DNA from 2 places in the Mesorhizobium sp. WSM4819 genome. Region 1 is predicted to be linked to the other one. Evidence: predicted binding sites of a transcription regulator. Region 1 holds the regulator's gene; the other holds the start of a gene.
The links. Region 1 encodes LexA, which represses DNA repair genes until DNA is damaged. Its sites were predicted from a motif close to TGTTCNNNNTGTGTTCNG; they were not measured.
Positions count from the first base shown of each region.

Region 1 (7,621 bases):
CGTCGACGCGATCGATCGCACCGGCCTGAGGCCGGACGGCACCATCGTCAAGGATCTGCCGGAATCGCCAGAGCTCATCAAGGCGGTGTTCGATGCCGAACCCGGCACCGAAAATCCCGACCTCACCACCGCCAACAATGGCTTCGTGTTCTACGAGGTGGATTCGGTCACGCCGGCCCGCGACCGCACGCTGGATGAAGTCCGCCAGAAGGTAGTGGCCGACTGGACGGCGGCGGAAACGACCAAGCGGCTCACCGCAAAAGGGCAGGAGCTCGAAAAGCGTCTCGAGGCCGGCACCACGCTCGACGTGATCGCGAGCGAGCTCAAGCTTGAGAAGCAGACCAAGCGCGGCGTCAAGCGCGGGGCGGACGACGCCGATTTCGGCAAGGAAGGGGCGGCTGCGATGTTCGGCGAAGGCGAAGGCGGGACCGGATTAATCCCCTCGCCCACCGGCGACGGACAGATCCTGTTCAGGATCGCCGAAGTCTTCGAGCCTGCCGGAGCCGACGCCAGCTCGGTGCCGGACGACGCGCAGAAATCGTTCACCGCCGGCATGTCCGACGACCTGCTCGACCAATTGGTGGCGCAGCTGCAGACGCAATATGACGTTCGCATCGACCAGACCGCAATTGCCCAAGCCCTGACCAGATGAGCGCGCTCAAGACCCATATTGCCAAGGTCGCCGCCGGCAGCTCCCTTTCCTTCGAGGAAGCGCGCGATGCCTTCGACATCATCATGTCGGGCGACGCTACGCCCGGCCAGATCGGCGGCTTCCTGATGGCGCTGCGCGTGCGCGGCGAGACGGTGAGCGAGATTTCCGGCGCCGTCGCCACCATGCGCGCCAAGATGCTGCGCGTCGACGCGCCGGCTGGCGCCATCGACATCGTCGGCACGGGAGGCGACAATTCGCACAGCGTCAACATCTCGACCGCATCCGCCTTCGTCATCGCCGCCTGCGGCGTGCCGGTGGCCAAGCACGGCAATCGCGGACTGTCCTCGCAGACCGGCGCCGCCGACGTGCTGACCGCGCTCGGCGTCAAGCTCGACATCCCGCCGGAAACGATCGGCCGCTGCATCCACGACGCAGGCGTCGGCTTCATGTTCGCGCCGGCGCATCATCCGGCGATGAAGCATGTCGGCCCGATCCGCGTCGAGCTCGGCACCCGCACCATCTTCAACCTGCTTGGCCCGCTCTCCAATCCGGCTGGTGTCGTCAGGCAGATGGTTGGCGTCTTCTTGCCGGAATGGATCATGCCGGTGGCCGAGACGTTGAAGGCACTGGGCGCCGACCACGCCTGGGTCGCCCATGGCGACGGCTATGACGAGATCACCACCACCGGCGAAACCCAGGTCGCCGAACTGGTCGGCGGCGAGATCCGCAGCTTTACGCTGACCCCGGAAGCGGTCGGGCTGAAGCGGCATACCAAGGACGAATTGCGCGGCGGCGATGCCGCCTACAACGCCCAGGCGCTGCGCGACATGCTGGGCGGCGCTGCCGGTGCCTTTCGCGATACGGTGCTGATGAACGCCGGCGCCGGACTGGTGGTGGCGGGAAAGGCGACGACGCTTGCCGATGGCATGGCGACGGCGGCGCAAGCCATCGACAGCGGCCGCGCGCTGAAGGTGCTTGACCGGCTGGTCGAGATTTCGAACGGATAGCGCCGTGTCTGATATCCTGCGCAAGATCGGAGCCTACAAGCGCGACGAGATCGCGGCGGCGAAGGCGCGGGTGCCGCTTGCCGAAATCAAGGCGCAGGCCAAGGATGCCGACGCACCACGCGGCTTTCTCTCGGCCCTTGAAGCCAAACGCAAATCCGGCAGTTTCGCGCTGATCGCCGAGATCAAGAAGGCGAGCCCGTCCAAGGGCCTGATCCGCGCCGATTTCGATCCGCCGGCGCTGGCCACGGCCTATGCCAAAGGTGGGGCTGCCTGCCTCTCGGTGCTGACCGATGCGCCGTCTTTCCAGGGGGCGCCTGAATTCCTCACCGATGCGCGCAGCGCCGTGACATTGCCGGCTTTGCGCAAGGATTTTCTGTTCGAGCCCTATCAGGTGTTCGAGGCCCGTGCGTGGGGCGCGGACGCCATCCTGATCATCATGGCGAGCGTCGATGACGCCGTGGCCAGGGAACTCGAAACGACGGCGTTCGAGCTCGGCATGGATGCGCTGGTCGAGGTGCATGACGAGGCCGAGACGGAACGCGCGCTGAAACTGTCGTCGCGGCTGATCGGCATCAACAACCGCAATCTGCGGACGTTCGAAACCAGCATCGAGACATCGGAGCGGCTCGCGGCTATGGTGCCGGCCGACCGACTGCTGGTCAGCGAGAGCGGTATTTTCTCGCACCAGGACTGCCGCAGGCTGGAACGGAGCGACATTGGCACTTTCCTCGTCGGCGAGAGCCTGATGCGGCAACAGGACGTGGCCACTGCGACGCACCTGCTTTTGACGGGCAAGGCGCCCGCCAATGCATCTGCCCGAAAATCGGAATCGATGTTCGGAGAGCATGATGCATAGATACAAAGCGTCAGAGTGTACTTTGTGCGTCCAAACGGACGCACGTCGCTCCAGGGTGACCTGACGATGTCGGCCGCCCTCACCCATCTTGGCGCGGAAGGCGAAGCCAATATGGTCGATGTCGGCGACAAGGCGGAGACGACCCGCACGGCAATCGCCGAAGGTCTTGTCTCGATGCGGCCCGAAACGCTGAAAATGATTCTCGACGGCGATGCCAAGAAGGGCGACGTGCTGGGCACGGCGCGCATCGCCGGCATCATGGCGGCCAAGAGGACGCATGAGCTGATCCCGCTCTGCCATCCGCTGCTGTTGACCAAGGTATCGGTAGACATCGAACCTGACGCGACGCTGCCCGGCCTGAAGGTCACGGCGCTGGCCCGCGTCACCGGCAAGACCGGCGTCGAGATGGAAGCGCTGACCGCCGTCTCGGTCGCCTGCCTGACCATCTATGATATGGCCAAGGCGGTCGATCGCGGCATGGCGATCTCCGGCATCAGGCTGGTGGAAAAGACCGGCGGCAAATCCGGCGACTACAAGGCGGATGCCCAGAGGGCAGGCCAATAATGGCGCTGCTTGCGGTCGCCGAGGCGCTCGAGCACCTGCTTGCGGATGCTGCGCCCTTGCAGGCTGAAAGCGTCGCCCTGATGGATGCCGCCGACCGCGTGCTGGCGGAGCCGCTCATGGCGCTCCGCACCCAGCCGCCATTCAACGCGTCGGCCATGGACGGCTATGCCGTGCGGGCCGACGATGTCGCGTCCGTGCCCGCGAGACTTTCGGTGATCGGCATGGCGCCGGCCGGACGAGGCTTTGCCGGAACAGTCGGCCCAGCGCAGGCCGTGCGCATCTTCACCGGCGCGCCGCTTCCCGCAGGCGCCGACACCATCGTCATCCAGGAGAATGTCCGCGACCTCGGTGGCGGCATGGTCGAAGTGACCGCGCCGACGGTTGAAGGCCGCAACATCCGCCGCCTCGGGCTCGATTTCTCGAAGGGCGACGCGCTGCTGGAGAAAGGCCGCCTGCTAGATCCGGCGGCATTGTCGCTGGCGGCGTCGGCCAACCACCAGCAGGTCCGCGTGGTGAAACGGCCGCTGGTCGCCATCATCGCCACCGGCGACGAATTGCTGCCGCCGGGCAGCGACCTTGGCCCCGACCAGATCATCTCCTCCAATGCCTATGGCGTCGCCGCCGCGGCCCGCTCGGTCGGCGCCAGCGCACTCGATCTCGGCATCGCCCCCGACCGCAAGGAGGCGATCGCCGCGCTGGTGACAAAAGCCGTCGACGCAGGCGCGGACGTCATCGTCACGCTGGGCGGCGCCTCGGTCGGCGACCATGACCTCGTCCATGACGTGCTGACCGGCGAAGGCATGGCGCTTGATTTCTGGAAAATCGCCATGCGGCCCGGCAAGCCACTGATGTTCGGGCGGCTGGGCGCCATCCGCTGCATCGGCCTGCCCGGCAATCCGGTGGCCAGCCTGGTCTGCTCGCAGCTCTTTCTGAAGCCGCTGCTGGCGCGGCTCGGCGGCCGCGCCTTCCGCCAGGACATGCGTCAGGCGCGGCTCGGCGCCGCCATGCCGGCCAACGATCTCAGGCAGGACTATGTACGCGCGGAGGTGGAGGAAGAAGCTGGCACGCTTGAGGCAACGCCGTTCAGTATCCAGGATTCCTCGATGCTCAGAATGCTGGCCGACGCCAACGGACTGATCGTGCGCGAGCCATTCGCTCCCGCAGCCGCAGCGGGCGCCGCCTGCAGCGTGCTGATGCTACGCTGAACAAAACGTCAACACATTCATTAAACTTTAAATGGTTGCGGAACACAACTGGAACAGATAGTGTTTGTTCTGGGTTTGTTTTTCTGATTCTGTTGGGGGTCGCGATGCTGACACGCAAACAACATGAACTGCTGATGTTCATTCACGAACGGCTGAAGGAAAGCGGCATTCCGCCCTCGTTCGACGAGATGAAGGAAGCGCTCGACCTCGCCTCCAAATCAGGGATCCACCGGCTGATCACGGCGCTGGAGGAACGCGGTTTCATTCGCCGCCTGCCCAACCGCGCCCGCGCGCTGGAGGTGCTGCGCCTGCCCGATTCGATCGCGCCGGGCCTCAATGCGGCGCGCAAATTCTCGCCGAGCGTCATTCAAGGCTCCCTTGGGCAGGGCGGCCTCGGACGCCAGATCAAGCCGGCGCCGTCGCGCATGCGTGCGGCCGGCAATGACGACGACGTCGTTGCCACCGTCTCCATACCGGTGATGGGCCGCATCGCTGCCGGTGTGCCGATCGACGCCATCCAGCACCAGACGCATTCGATCTCGGTGCCACCGGACATGATCACCGGCGGCACGCACTACGCGCTGGAGGTCAAGGGTGATTCGATGATCGAGGCCGGCATCTTCGACGGCGACACGGTCATCATCCGCAACGCTGACACCGCCCAGCCTGGCGAGATCATTGTCGCTCTGGTCGACGAGGAGGAGGCGACGCTGAAACGATTCCGCCGCAAAGGTGCCTCGATCGCACTGGAAGCCGCCAATCCGGCCTACGAGACGCGCATCTTCGGGCCGGACCGGGTCAAGGTGCAGGGCAAGCTCGTCGGACTGATCCGGCGTTACTGAAGAGCAGGCTTCTTGGGTTTCTCGGCCCTGCGGTATGGCGGCAGGCCCCTCGCCTCGCGCGAAAATCGCCGCTGCTCATGCCAGGGCCTGTATGGCTGTCTGACGGCAAAACGGATTTCTGCGCGCGTCGTCGCCGATAGCGGATCGAAGAAGACGGCGGCACTGCCCATGCGAGCGAGCTGCCGTTTGGTGACGACGAGAACCAGCGGGTTGCGGCAGGGTTTGTAATAGGCTGTGGCGTCGTCGATGATGATCAAATCCGCAAAGGCACAGGCCGGCCGCGCGGTTTTCCGGTCGTCGGCGAGCGCAATGAGCGCGCCGGACGGATGCCGGGCCAGGCACAGGCCGGCAGTGCAGGTGAAAGGCGTTCCCGGCGGCAGGTCGGCCGGGTCGGCGATGTCGAACTGCACATCTCCTTTTTCGAATGTCTCCGGCTCGACGATCGTTGTTGAAACCAGCGCATGTTTCCAGTTGTCGGTGGTGAATTCGTTCGAACGCATCCGGTTGACGGCAAGTTCGCCGCCGCCGATCGGCAGCGCCACCAGATGGGCATCCTCCGAAATCAGCACGTCGGGGGTGCGCGTCTCGGAAATCGTCAGCAGGCCGGCGAGCGCAAAGGGAAGTGCGGCAAGCCGCAGCCATGTCGTCGCCATCGTGGCGATGACCAGGGCGACCGTCACCAGCAGGACCGATTGCAACGAAATCAGGCCGACTGCATCGACCGGCGAACGCTCCGATATCCATCCCGAAATTGCGATCATCGCCGTCAGGCCCTTGCCCATCATATAGAGGAAAGGGCCGTCGAGGCCGAAAGGCATTGCCAAGGCGCTGAGGACGGCCAGGAACATGACGATCGTGACGATCGGCATGACGGCCAGATTGGCGAACAGGCTGAGCGGCGAGACGCGCTGGAAGTGCCAGATGGCGAACAGCGCGGTGGCGCTGCCGGCAATGATGGAGGTCATTGCGATGGTGCCTGCCCCAGCGACGAGCTTGCGCGTGACGAAAGCGACCGGTGACCGTCGCCGTTGCGGCGCCGTGGCCTTGTCGGCACGATAGTCGGACCAACCGGCATAGGCGCCCACGAGAGCCGCAGTCGCGGCGAAGGACATCTGGAAGCTTGCGCCGACCACCTCATGCGGCGACACGACGATGACGACGATGGCCGAAATCGCCAGGTTGCGCATGGTGAGTGCCGCCCGGTCGAACAGCATGGCGACAAGCATTACCGCCAGCATGATGAAGCTGCGTTCAGCCGCGACCACGATACCGGAAAAGATCAGATAGGCAGCGATGGAGACGAGTGCGGCAGCAGCCGCATATTTCTTGACCGGCCGGCGCGACGAAAAGTTGGGAAACAGCGCAAAGGCGCCGCGCAGCAATCCCATGACGGTGCCGGCGACAAGCGCCATGTGCAGGCCGGAAATGGAGATGATGTGGTAGATGCCGGTGCGCCGCATCGATTCGTTTATCTCTTCGGGGATGCCGGCACGCACGCCGACGATCAGCGCAGCGGCAATCTCCCCCTCGGCACCACCGATGCTGTTCCTGATATGGTCGGCTATGGTTTCGCGCGCCTTCTCGATCGACGAAGAAAGGCGTGCGGTTAACGGTGCATCTTCGGAGACAACGATCTTTGGACTGCCGAGGAAAAAGCCACTGGCACCGATACCGGCGAAATAGCTGTCGAAGGAGAAGTCAAAGCTGTCCGGTCTGACCGGGCCAGTCGGAGGCAGAAGCCTCACATAGCCGGTTGCCACCGAGCCTGCGGTCATCTCAGCGGGAATCTTGCGTGCCGATACCCTGACACGTTCGGGCGCATAACGCAGTGTCGGCCGGGCGGTCGACATCACGTCGATGGTCAGCCTGATCCGGCCGTTCGCCATCTGGTCGAGCCTGACGACACGGCCGGTCAGCCGGGTCTGGATTTCCGAACCGAGCATCTTCGTTCCGGCGCGCCAGGTTTCCACCTTGGCGGCGAGCACACCAAGCGCGCACAGCAACGCTGCCATGAAGCACAGATGCGTTTTGCGGCGTGAGCGCGTGACGGCCGCACACAATGCCGTGAGGACCACGACGGCGATGGGCTGGGCAAAGTCCGGTTCGACGGCAAGCGAAAAATAGACGATCACCCCGCATGCCAGAAAAACCGGCACCAGCAGGAAGGCGACGCCGCGGTCGAGTTCCAGGCCGGCTGCCGAGGCCACGCTGTTGCGGACACCGGATGGTGAAAGATGGCTGAGCTGTCGGCGAAAACGAATGACAGGGCCGGGTGCTGAAGCCGGTATCGGCGCCGAGCGATCCGGCGAAAGAGGCTGGATGCCCGGCGGCGACGCAGGCAGCGAAACGGGTAGCGGCTCAGCGTCAGGAACGTCGGCGAACAGCGATCGTTCGCTGACGCTTGCGTTCGCGCCCTCGCTCTCGTCCACGCCGCGGCCTGGTCCAGCCATAGGGTTCGCCCCTTGCGCCCTTGACCTCCTATGCTACATGAACGC
Region 1 covers NZ_JBVVQO010000001.1:98,315-105,935, forward strand. Annotated here, with positions in the region: gene AC0L18_RS00440 (SurA N-terminal domain-containing protein) at 1-652, shown strand, start outside; gene trpD (anthranilate phosphoribosyltransferase) at 649-1,659, shown strand; gene trpC (indole-3-glycerol phosphate synthase TrpC) at 1,664-2,515, shown strand; gene moaC (cyclic pyranopterin monophosphate synthase MoaC) at 2,582-3,079, shown strand; gene AC0L18_RS00460 (molybdopterin molybdotransferase MoeA) at 3,079-4,284, shown strand; gene lexA (transcriptional repressor LexA) at 4,389-5,126, shown strand; gene AC0L18_RS00470 (ComEC/Rec2 family competence protein) at 5,120-7,576, opposite strand.

Region 2 (7,621 bases), on a different contig from region 1:
GGCATGACTGAAACCTGCCGCCCGCGCCGCTCGGTGCTTTACGTCCCGGCCTCGAACGACAAGGCGCTGGCCAAGATCTCGTCGCTGGCCTGCGATGCCGTCATCATCGATCTCGAAGATGCCGTCGCCCCGGCCGACAAGGTTTTTGCGCGCGAAAAGCTGGCTGATATTTTCGCTCACCGCGCAAACCTGCGCTGCGAAATGGTCGTGCGCATCAACCCGCTCTCCAGCGAATGGGGCGCCAGGGACTTGCTGGCGGCGGCAAGCTGCGAGCCCGACGCCATCCTGCTGCCCAAGGTCGACACGCCGCGCGACGTCCTGGAAGCCGGCGACGTCCTCGACGACAATTTTTCACCCGACGAGGTAAAACTATGGGCGATGATCGAGACGCCCAAGGCGCTGCTCAACATCGGCCCGATTGCCGAGCTTGGCCGCGATCCGGCCTCGCGGCTGGTCTGTTTCGTTGCCGGAACGAACGACCTGGTCAAGGACACCGGCATTCTCGCTACGCCCGACCGGCGCTATCTCACGCCATGGCTGATGCAGATGGTGCTCGCAGCACGCGCCGGTGGCCTCGACCTGCTCGACGGTGTCTTCAACGATTTTCGCGATCTGGAGGCTTTTGCGCGCGAATGCACGGAAGCAGCCGCCATGGGGTTCGACGGCAAGTCGCTGATCCACCCGGCCCAGATCGATGCCGCAAACCGCGCCTTTGCGCCATCTGCCGAAGCGGTGGCCGAAGCGCGTGCGGTCAAGGAGGCCTTCGCGCTTGCCGAAAATGCCGGCAGGCAAGTCATTGCGCTGAATGGAAAGATGCTCGAACGGCTGCATCTGGCGCAGGCCGAAAAACTGCTGGCGAAGGCGACCGCCAGCGGGGCATGATTGGCAACTTATCACAGGAATGAAAAATGAAACTCTACCGCTTTCTGTCCGGCCCGGACGATTCCAGCTTCTGCCACAAGGTGACGGCAGCGCTAAACAAGGGCTGGCACCTGTTCGGCTCGCCAACCTATTCCTACGACAAGCAGACCAAGGTCATGCGCTGCGGCCAGGCCGTGGTGAAGGATGTCGAGGGCCAGGAATACGGCCCTGGCACCAAGCTCAGCGATTGGTAGATTTGCACAGCTCGACGCAGGGTGCGTTGAGATTCAGGTCAGGCCGCGCCGGAGTCGAAGACGGGCGCGAAGCGACCAGACTGGGTAGTTTCCGAGAACCGGAGCGGAGCGTACTTTTGGGTACGTGAGCACAGGAAGCGCAGGGAACTGCCATTCGCAGGCCGGCATCACCTGAATATCAGCACAGCCTATTCGGCTGCCTCTTCGATCCGCTCCATATCGTCATCCGACAGGCCGAAATGGTGGCCGATCTCGTGGATCAGCACATGGGTGACGATATCGCCCAGCGTCTCCTCGTTCTCGGCCCAGTAATCGAGGATGGCGCGGCGGTAGAGCGTGACGCGGTTCGGCCCCTCGCCGGTCTGCGGATTCCAGCGCTCGGCGATGCCGCGCCCCTCGAACAGGCCGAGCAGGTCGAAAGGCGTTTCCAGCGACAAATCGTCCATGATCTCGTCGGTCGGGAATTCGGCGATCTGGATGACGATCTCGCCGGTCAGCTTGCGAAACTCCTCCGGCAGATGGGCGTAAGCTTCTAGCGCCAGGAACTCCATTTCCTCCATCGACGGCGAAAGCTCGTCGTGCCAGGTACGGGTTTTGTAGATGCGGGCCATGCTTTGTCCTTCTGATCCCGGCATATAGGCTTTCGCGCCGGACTCGGCAATTGGCCGGGTTGCCGCCTTTCGCTGACAGGAATAAATTCCCCATGACTCCGCTTGACTCTTCGGCCGCCCTCTGGAATCTATTAGAACATAACAGGAACAATTGTGAGTGGAAGCTGACCGTCATGGCGACAAGCGCCGTGGCGCGGGAGACTGTTTTTGCCCTGCGCCGCCAGATCGCGAAGATCGAGGGAACGCTGCCCGAGCGCCTGCAGGCGCCGGCCGGCGCAGCCCCCGTTGATGCGCCCCAGGATCCAACAGCTGATGTCACGCCCAAAAATATCCCGCCCAAAAATCTGACAATCGTCCGCCGCGGCCTCGCCGTGGCGCCGCCCGATGCGTTTGTGCGCACCGGCGCCGAAGATCTCGATACTGCGCTCGGCGGCGGCCTGCCGAAGGCGGCGCTGAGCGAGATCCATGGCGCCGCGACCCGCGATGCCGGAGCAGTCGCCGGCTTCGCCCTGTCGCTCGTCAGCCTGATCCTCAAACAGGGACCGCGACTGCCGGTCCTGTGGATCGGCACCGCGGAAATCTTCCGCGAGGCCGGCTTCCCCTATGCCACAGGGCTTCATCGCCTTTTCGGCATCGAGCCGGAGCAATTGCTGTTTTCCGAGGCGCCAAGGCTCCTCGACGCGCTGTGGACCGCCGAGGAGGCCGCCCGGATGACGGCGCTCGCCGCCGTCATCCTCGAAATCCGCGGCAGTCCGCAGCGGCTGGACCTCACCGCGACGCGGCGGCTGCACGCCCGGGCACAGAGCGCCGGCCGGCCGGTGTTTTTGCTGCGCCAGGCCGGCGAACCCGAGCCGACGGCGGCACCCGTCCGCCTCGTCCTGTCGGCGGCGCCGTCGGCACCACGCGAGACGATCGCCGGGCCGCTCGCCGGCTCGATCGGCCGCCCCGCCTTCACCGTCAGCATCGGCAAGAGCCGCACCGCCTTGCCAGGACAATTCACACTGGAGTGGAACCCCGATGAACACATTTTCGAGGAAAGAAGGACCGGGGAAAGACGCGTCAGGCACGAACCGGCAGCGAATCCTGTCCCTGTGGTTTCCGCATCTCGCCGCGGAAAGGATCCTGCGCCAGCGTCTGGGGCGGTCCTGGCGTTCGCGGCCGTCGGATCACCTGCCGCTGGTGATCAGCCATCGCCAGGCGAACGCGCAGCGCATCGCCGCCCTCGACGAGCGGGCTGAGGCGCTTCACCTGAAGCACGGCATGGGCATAGCCGACGCGCGCGCCATGCATCCGTCGATCGACGTCGTGGAAGCCGATCCCGAGGCCGACCGCCGCCTGCTCGAAAGCCTCGCCGACTGGTGCGACCGCTACACCCCGCTGGTGGCGATCGACGCAGCCGATGGCCTGTTCCTCGACGTCACCGGCTGCACCCATCTTTTCGGCGGGGAACGGGCGATGCTGGACGACATCCTGTCGCGCTTTTTCCATCAGGGTTTCGATGTCCGCGCCGGCCTTGCCGCCACACCAGGTGCAGCCTGGGCGGCAGCGCGGTTTTCTGGTGATCGCATCGTCCCCGGTGGCGAGGAGGAAGCGCTTCTCGCGCCCTTGCCGCTGGCGGCGCTGCGCATCGAGCCTGACATCCGCGCCAGCCTGGAAAGCGTCGGCCTGCGCACGGCGGGCGCCGTCATGGCAGCACCGCGCGCGCCGCTCGCCCGCCGCTTCGGCAGATCGCTGCTTTTGCGCCTCGACCAGGCGCTCGGCCGCCTCGACGAGGCGGTGTCGCCGCGCCTGCCGGTGGCGCCGCTTTCGGTCGAACGCCATCTCGCCGAACCCATCATGCTGACCGACGAAATAGAGCGGCTGGTGAAAATGCTGGCGACGACATTGAAGACGGACCTCGAACGCCGCGGCGAAGGCGCAAGAAGGCTGGCGCTGCTGCTCTTCCGCGTCGACGGTGCCGTCAGCCGCATCGCCGTCGGCACCTCGCGGCCGTTGCGCGAGCCGCTGCTGATCCAGAAATTGTTCCACGAGAGGCTTGCCGCGCTCGAACAGGATATCGATGCCGGCTATGGCTTCGATCTCGTGCGCCTCTCGGTGCTGTCGGCCGCGGCCTTCGACATGCAGCAGGCGGATCTGACCGGCGAGACGCGCGACGACGACGCCGACATCGCCCTTTTCGCCGACCGCATCCGCGCCCGGCTCGGCGACAGCGCGGTTTTGAAACCGGTTGCCGTCGAGAGTCATCTGCCCGAGCGCGCCGTCGCCACGCATCCCTATGCGGAGGCGCCGCAAAGGGTCTCTGCGCCGAAGCAGCCGGGCAAGATACAAGACACCAAGCCTGTCTTTCCGCCGGAACGGCCGATCCGGCTGTTCCGCTCGCCCGAGCCGATCGAGGTGCCGGCCACCGAAATGCCAGAAGGACCGCCGCTGAACTTCCGCTGGCGGCGCGCGCTCTACCGGGTGGCGCGCGCCGAAGGGCCGGAACGCATCGCCCCGGAATGGTGGCGGGAGGCAGCGGGGCAGGAAACGACCCGGGATTATTTCCGCATCGAGGATAGCGACGGCCGCCGTTACTGGCTTTATCGCCAGGGTCTCTACGGCGCCTCGCAGGCGGCGCCGCGCTGGTTCATGCACGGGGTCTTCGCATGAACGCGCTGGCGGTCGTCCCCTATGCCGAATTCGGCATCCAGTCAAATTTCTCGTTCCTGCGCGGCGCCTCGAAACCGGAGGAGCTGGTGGTCGCGGCAAAGTTTTTGGGCTTTTCGTCGATCGGGCTTGCCGACCGCAACACGGTGGCTGGCGTCGTGCGCGCCTGGCAGCAGGCCAAGGTGGAAGGTCTTTCCTGTCATCCCGGCTGCCGCCTGGTTTTTTGCGATGGCACGCCCGACGTTCTCGCCTATCCGCAGGACCGCAAGGGCTGGGGCCATCTGTGCCGCATGCTGACGCAGGCCAATATGCGCGACGACAGCGAAAAGGGCGCACCGCTGCTCTATCGCGACGACCTTTTCGAATGGGGCGATCGTATGTCGCTGGCGATCCTGCCCGATCTGTCGACGCCGGCCGAGGATCTCAGGCTGATCAGCCGCCTGAAAGATCGCTTCGGCAAGACCCTGCGGCTTGCCGTTTCGCCGGATTATCACGGCAACGACCGCTACCGTATCGAGCAGGCGGCTGCCATGGCCGAGGCATCAGGCATTCCGCTGATGGCGACCAACGACGTTCTTTACCATACGTCCGAACGGCGCCGGTTGCAGGACGTGCTGACGGCGATCCGCCTCAACGTGCCTGTTGCCGAAGCCGGGCTGGAACTGGCGGCCAATGCCGAGCGCCATTTGAAGCCGCCAATGGAGATGGCGCGGCTGTTCCGGCGGCATCCGCAGGCACTGGCGCAAACGCAGCACTTTGCCGGCGAATTGAGCTTCTCTCTCAGTGACCTCCAATACAACTATCCCGACGAACCGACGGAATCGGGCCTCGGGCCCCAGGCCGAACTGGCAAGGCTGGCTCGGGAGGGAGCCGCGATACGCTACCCCTCGGGCGTTCCCGCCGATGTGACCAGGCGCATCCGCGAGGAGCTCGCTTTGATCGAGCGCCTGAATTACGCGCGCTATTTCCTGACTGTCTACGACATCGTCAAATTCGCCCGCAGCCATGGCATACTCTGCCAGGGACGTGGCTCCGCGGCCAACTCGGTGGTCTGCTATTGCATCGGCATCACCGAAGTGGGGCCTGAGCGGATCGATTCGCTTTTCGAGCGCTTCATTTCCGAGGAAAGAAACGAGCCGCCCGACATCGATGTCGACTTCGAGCATGAGAGACGCGAGGAGGTCATCCAGTATATCTACTCGAAATACAGCGCCAAGCGCACCGCGCTTGCCGCGGCCGTCGTCAGCTACCGGGGCCGCTCGGCGATGCGCGAAGTGGCCAAGGCGATGGGCCTGTCGGACGATGTCAGGAGCGCGCTGTCCAGCTCGATCTGGGGCTGGTCGACCTCGGAGCTCGGCGAAAAGGAGACCGGGGCCGGCGGCCTAGATCAGACCGATCCGTCGACAAGGCAGGTGATCGAATGCGCCAACGAGATCATGGGCTTTCCCCGTCATTTGTCGCAGCATGTCGGCGGCTTCGTCATCACCAGGGACCGGCTCGACGAGATCGTGCCCATCATCAAGACGGCGATGGACGAACGCAAGATGGTCGAGTGGGACAAGGACGATCTCGACGCGGTGAAAATCCTGAAAGTCGACGTGCTGGCGCTCGGCATGCTGACCTGCCTGCAGCGCGCCTTCACGCTGCTTGAAGATCATTATCCCGATGCGCGCGATGATTTTGGCCGGCCCTATGTGCTGGCCACCCTCCCTGCCGAGGACAAACATGTCTACGACATGATCTGCCGCGCCGACACGATCGGCGTCTTCCAGATCGAATCGCGCGCCCAGATGTCGATGCTGCCGCGGCTCAGGCCGAAAACATTCTATGACCTCGTCATCGAGGTGGCGATCGTGCGGCCCGGCCCGATCCAGGGCGACATGGTCCACCCCTATCTGCGCCGCCGGCAGGGCAAGGAAAGGCCCGAATATCCCAAGCCGGAACTGGAAGAGATACTCGGCAGGACGCTGGGCGTGCCGCTGTTCCAGGAACAGGCGATGAAGATCGCCATCGTCGCCGGCGGCTTCAGGCCAGGCGAGGCCGATGAACTGCGCCGCGCCATGGCCACCTTCAAGCGCACCGGCACGATCGGCAATTATCGCAAGCGGATGGTCGACGGCATGATTTTGCGGGGTTACGAAAAGGACTTCGCCGAGCGCTGCTTCAAGCAGATCGAGGGTTTTGGCGAATATGGCTTTCCCGAAAGCCATGCCGCCTCCTTCGCCCTGCTGGTCTATGCCTCCTGCTGGTTCAAGACCTTCTATCCCGACGTGTTCTGCGCCGCGATCCTGAATTCCCAGCCGATGGGATTTTATCAACCGGCTCAGCTTGTCCGCGACGCGCGCGACCATGGCGTTGAAATCCGCGAGGTCGACGTCAATTTTTCCGGTTGGGATTGCGCGCTGGAAGAAGTGCCTTTCGATCCAACCCGCATTCTCGACCGCCATGCCCTAATGCGCGGCGTCATCCGGACCAATCATGCCGTCCGGCTGGGCTTTCGCCAGGTCAAAGGCCTGTCGAAGGAGCGCATGGAGGTGTTTGTCGCCAGACGCGGCGACGGCTACGCATCCGTTCGCGATGTCTGGCTGCGCTCGGGCCTCCATGTCGATGAGATCGAGAAGCTGGCGCAAGCCGACGCTTTCCGTTCGCTCGGCCTCGACCGCCGCGACGCCCTGTGGGCGGTCCGCGCGCTCGACGGCAGGAGTGCCACGGAGACCCTGCCGCTGTTCGACCGGCCGGCGATCCGCTTGCGCGATCTCGAGCCCGAGACCAGGCTGCCGACAATGCCGCTCGGCGAGCACGTCGTCCACGACTACCGTTCGCTCGGCCTGTCGCTGAAGGCGCATCCGTTGGCCTTTCTGCGCCAGCGGCTGGACCGTTCCGGCGTCACCCCCAATGCGCGCCTCGGCCAGGTTCGGGACGGCAAGCGCGTTTCGGTAGCCGGCCTTGTCCTGGTGCGGCAGCGGCCGGGCAACGCCAAAGCGATTTTCCTGACGCTGGAAGACGAGCAGGCGGTCGCCAACGTCATTTTTTGGGAAAGGACCTTCAACCGCTACCGGCCCATTGTCATGGGCGCGCGGCTGATCCGCGTCACCGGCAAACTGCAGTCGGAATCGGACGTCATCCATATCGTCGCCGACAAGGTCGAGGACCTGACACCCTGGCTGTCCGTGCTTTTGCACGCACATGCCGTGCAGAACGATCGGCAGGACATTGCGACGCTATCGGGGAAGGCAGAAATGGTCATGC
Region 2 covers NZ_JBVVQO010000058.1:14,723-22,343, reverse strand. Annotated here, with positions in the region: gene AC0L18_RS31050 (HpcH/HpaI aldolase/citrate lyase family protein) at 4-882, shown strand; gene AC0L18_RS31045 (DUF1737 domain-containing protein) at 909-1,115, shown strand; gene AC0L18_RS31040 (metallopeptidase family protein) at 1,304-1,726, opposite strand; gene AC0L18_RS31035 (ImuA family protein) at 1,900-2,964, shown strand; gene AC0L18_RS31030 (DUF6504 family protein) at 2,906-4,375, shown strand; gene AC0L18_RS31025 (error-prone DNA polymerase) at 4,372-7,621, shown strand, end outside.
Region 2: the regulator LexA is predicted to act here: its motif matches at 1,859-1,876, upstream of AC0L18_RS31035 (ImuA family protein).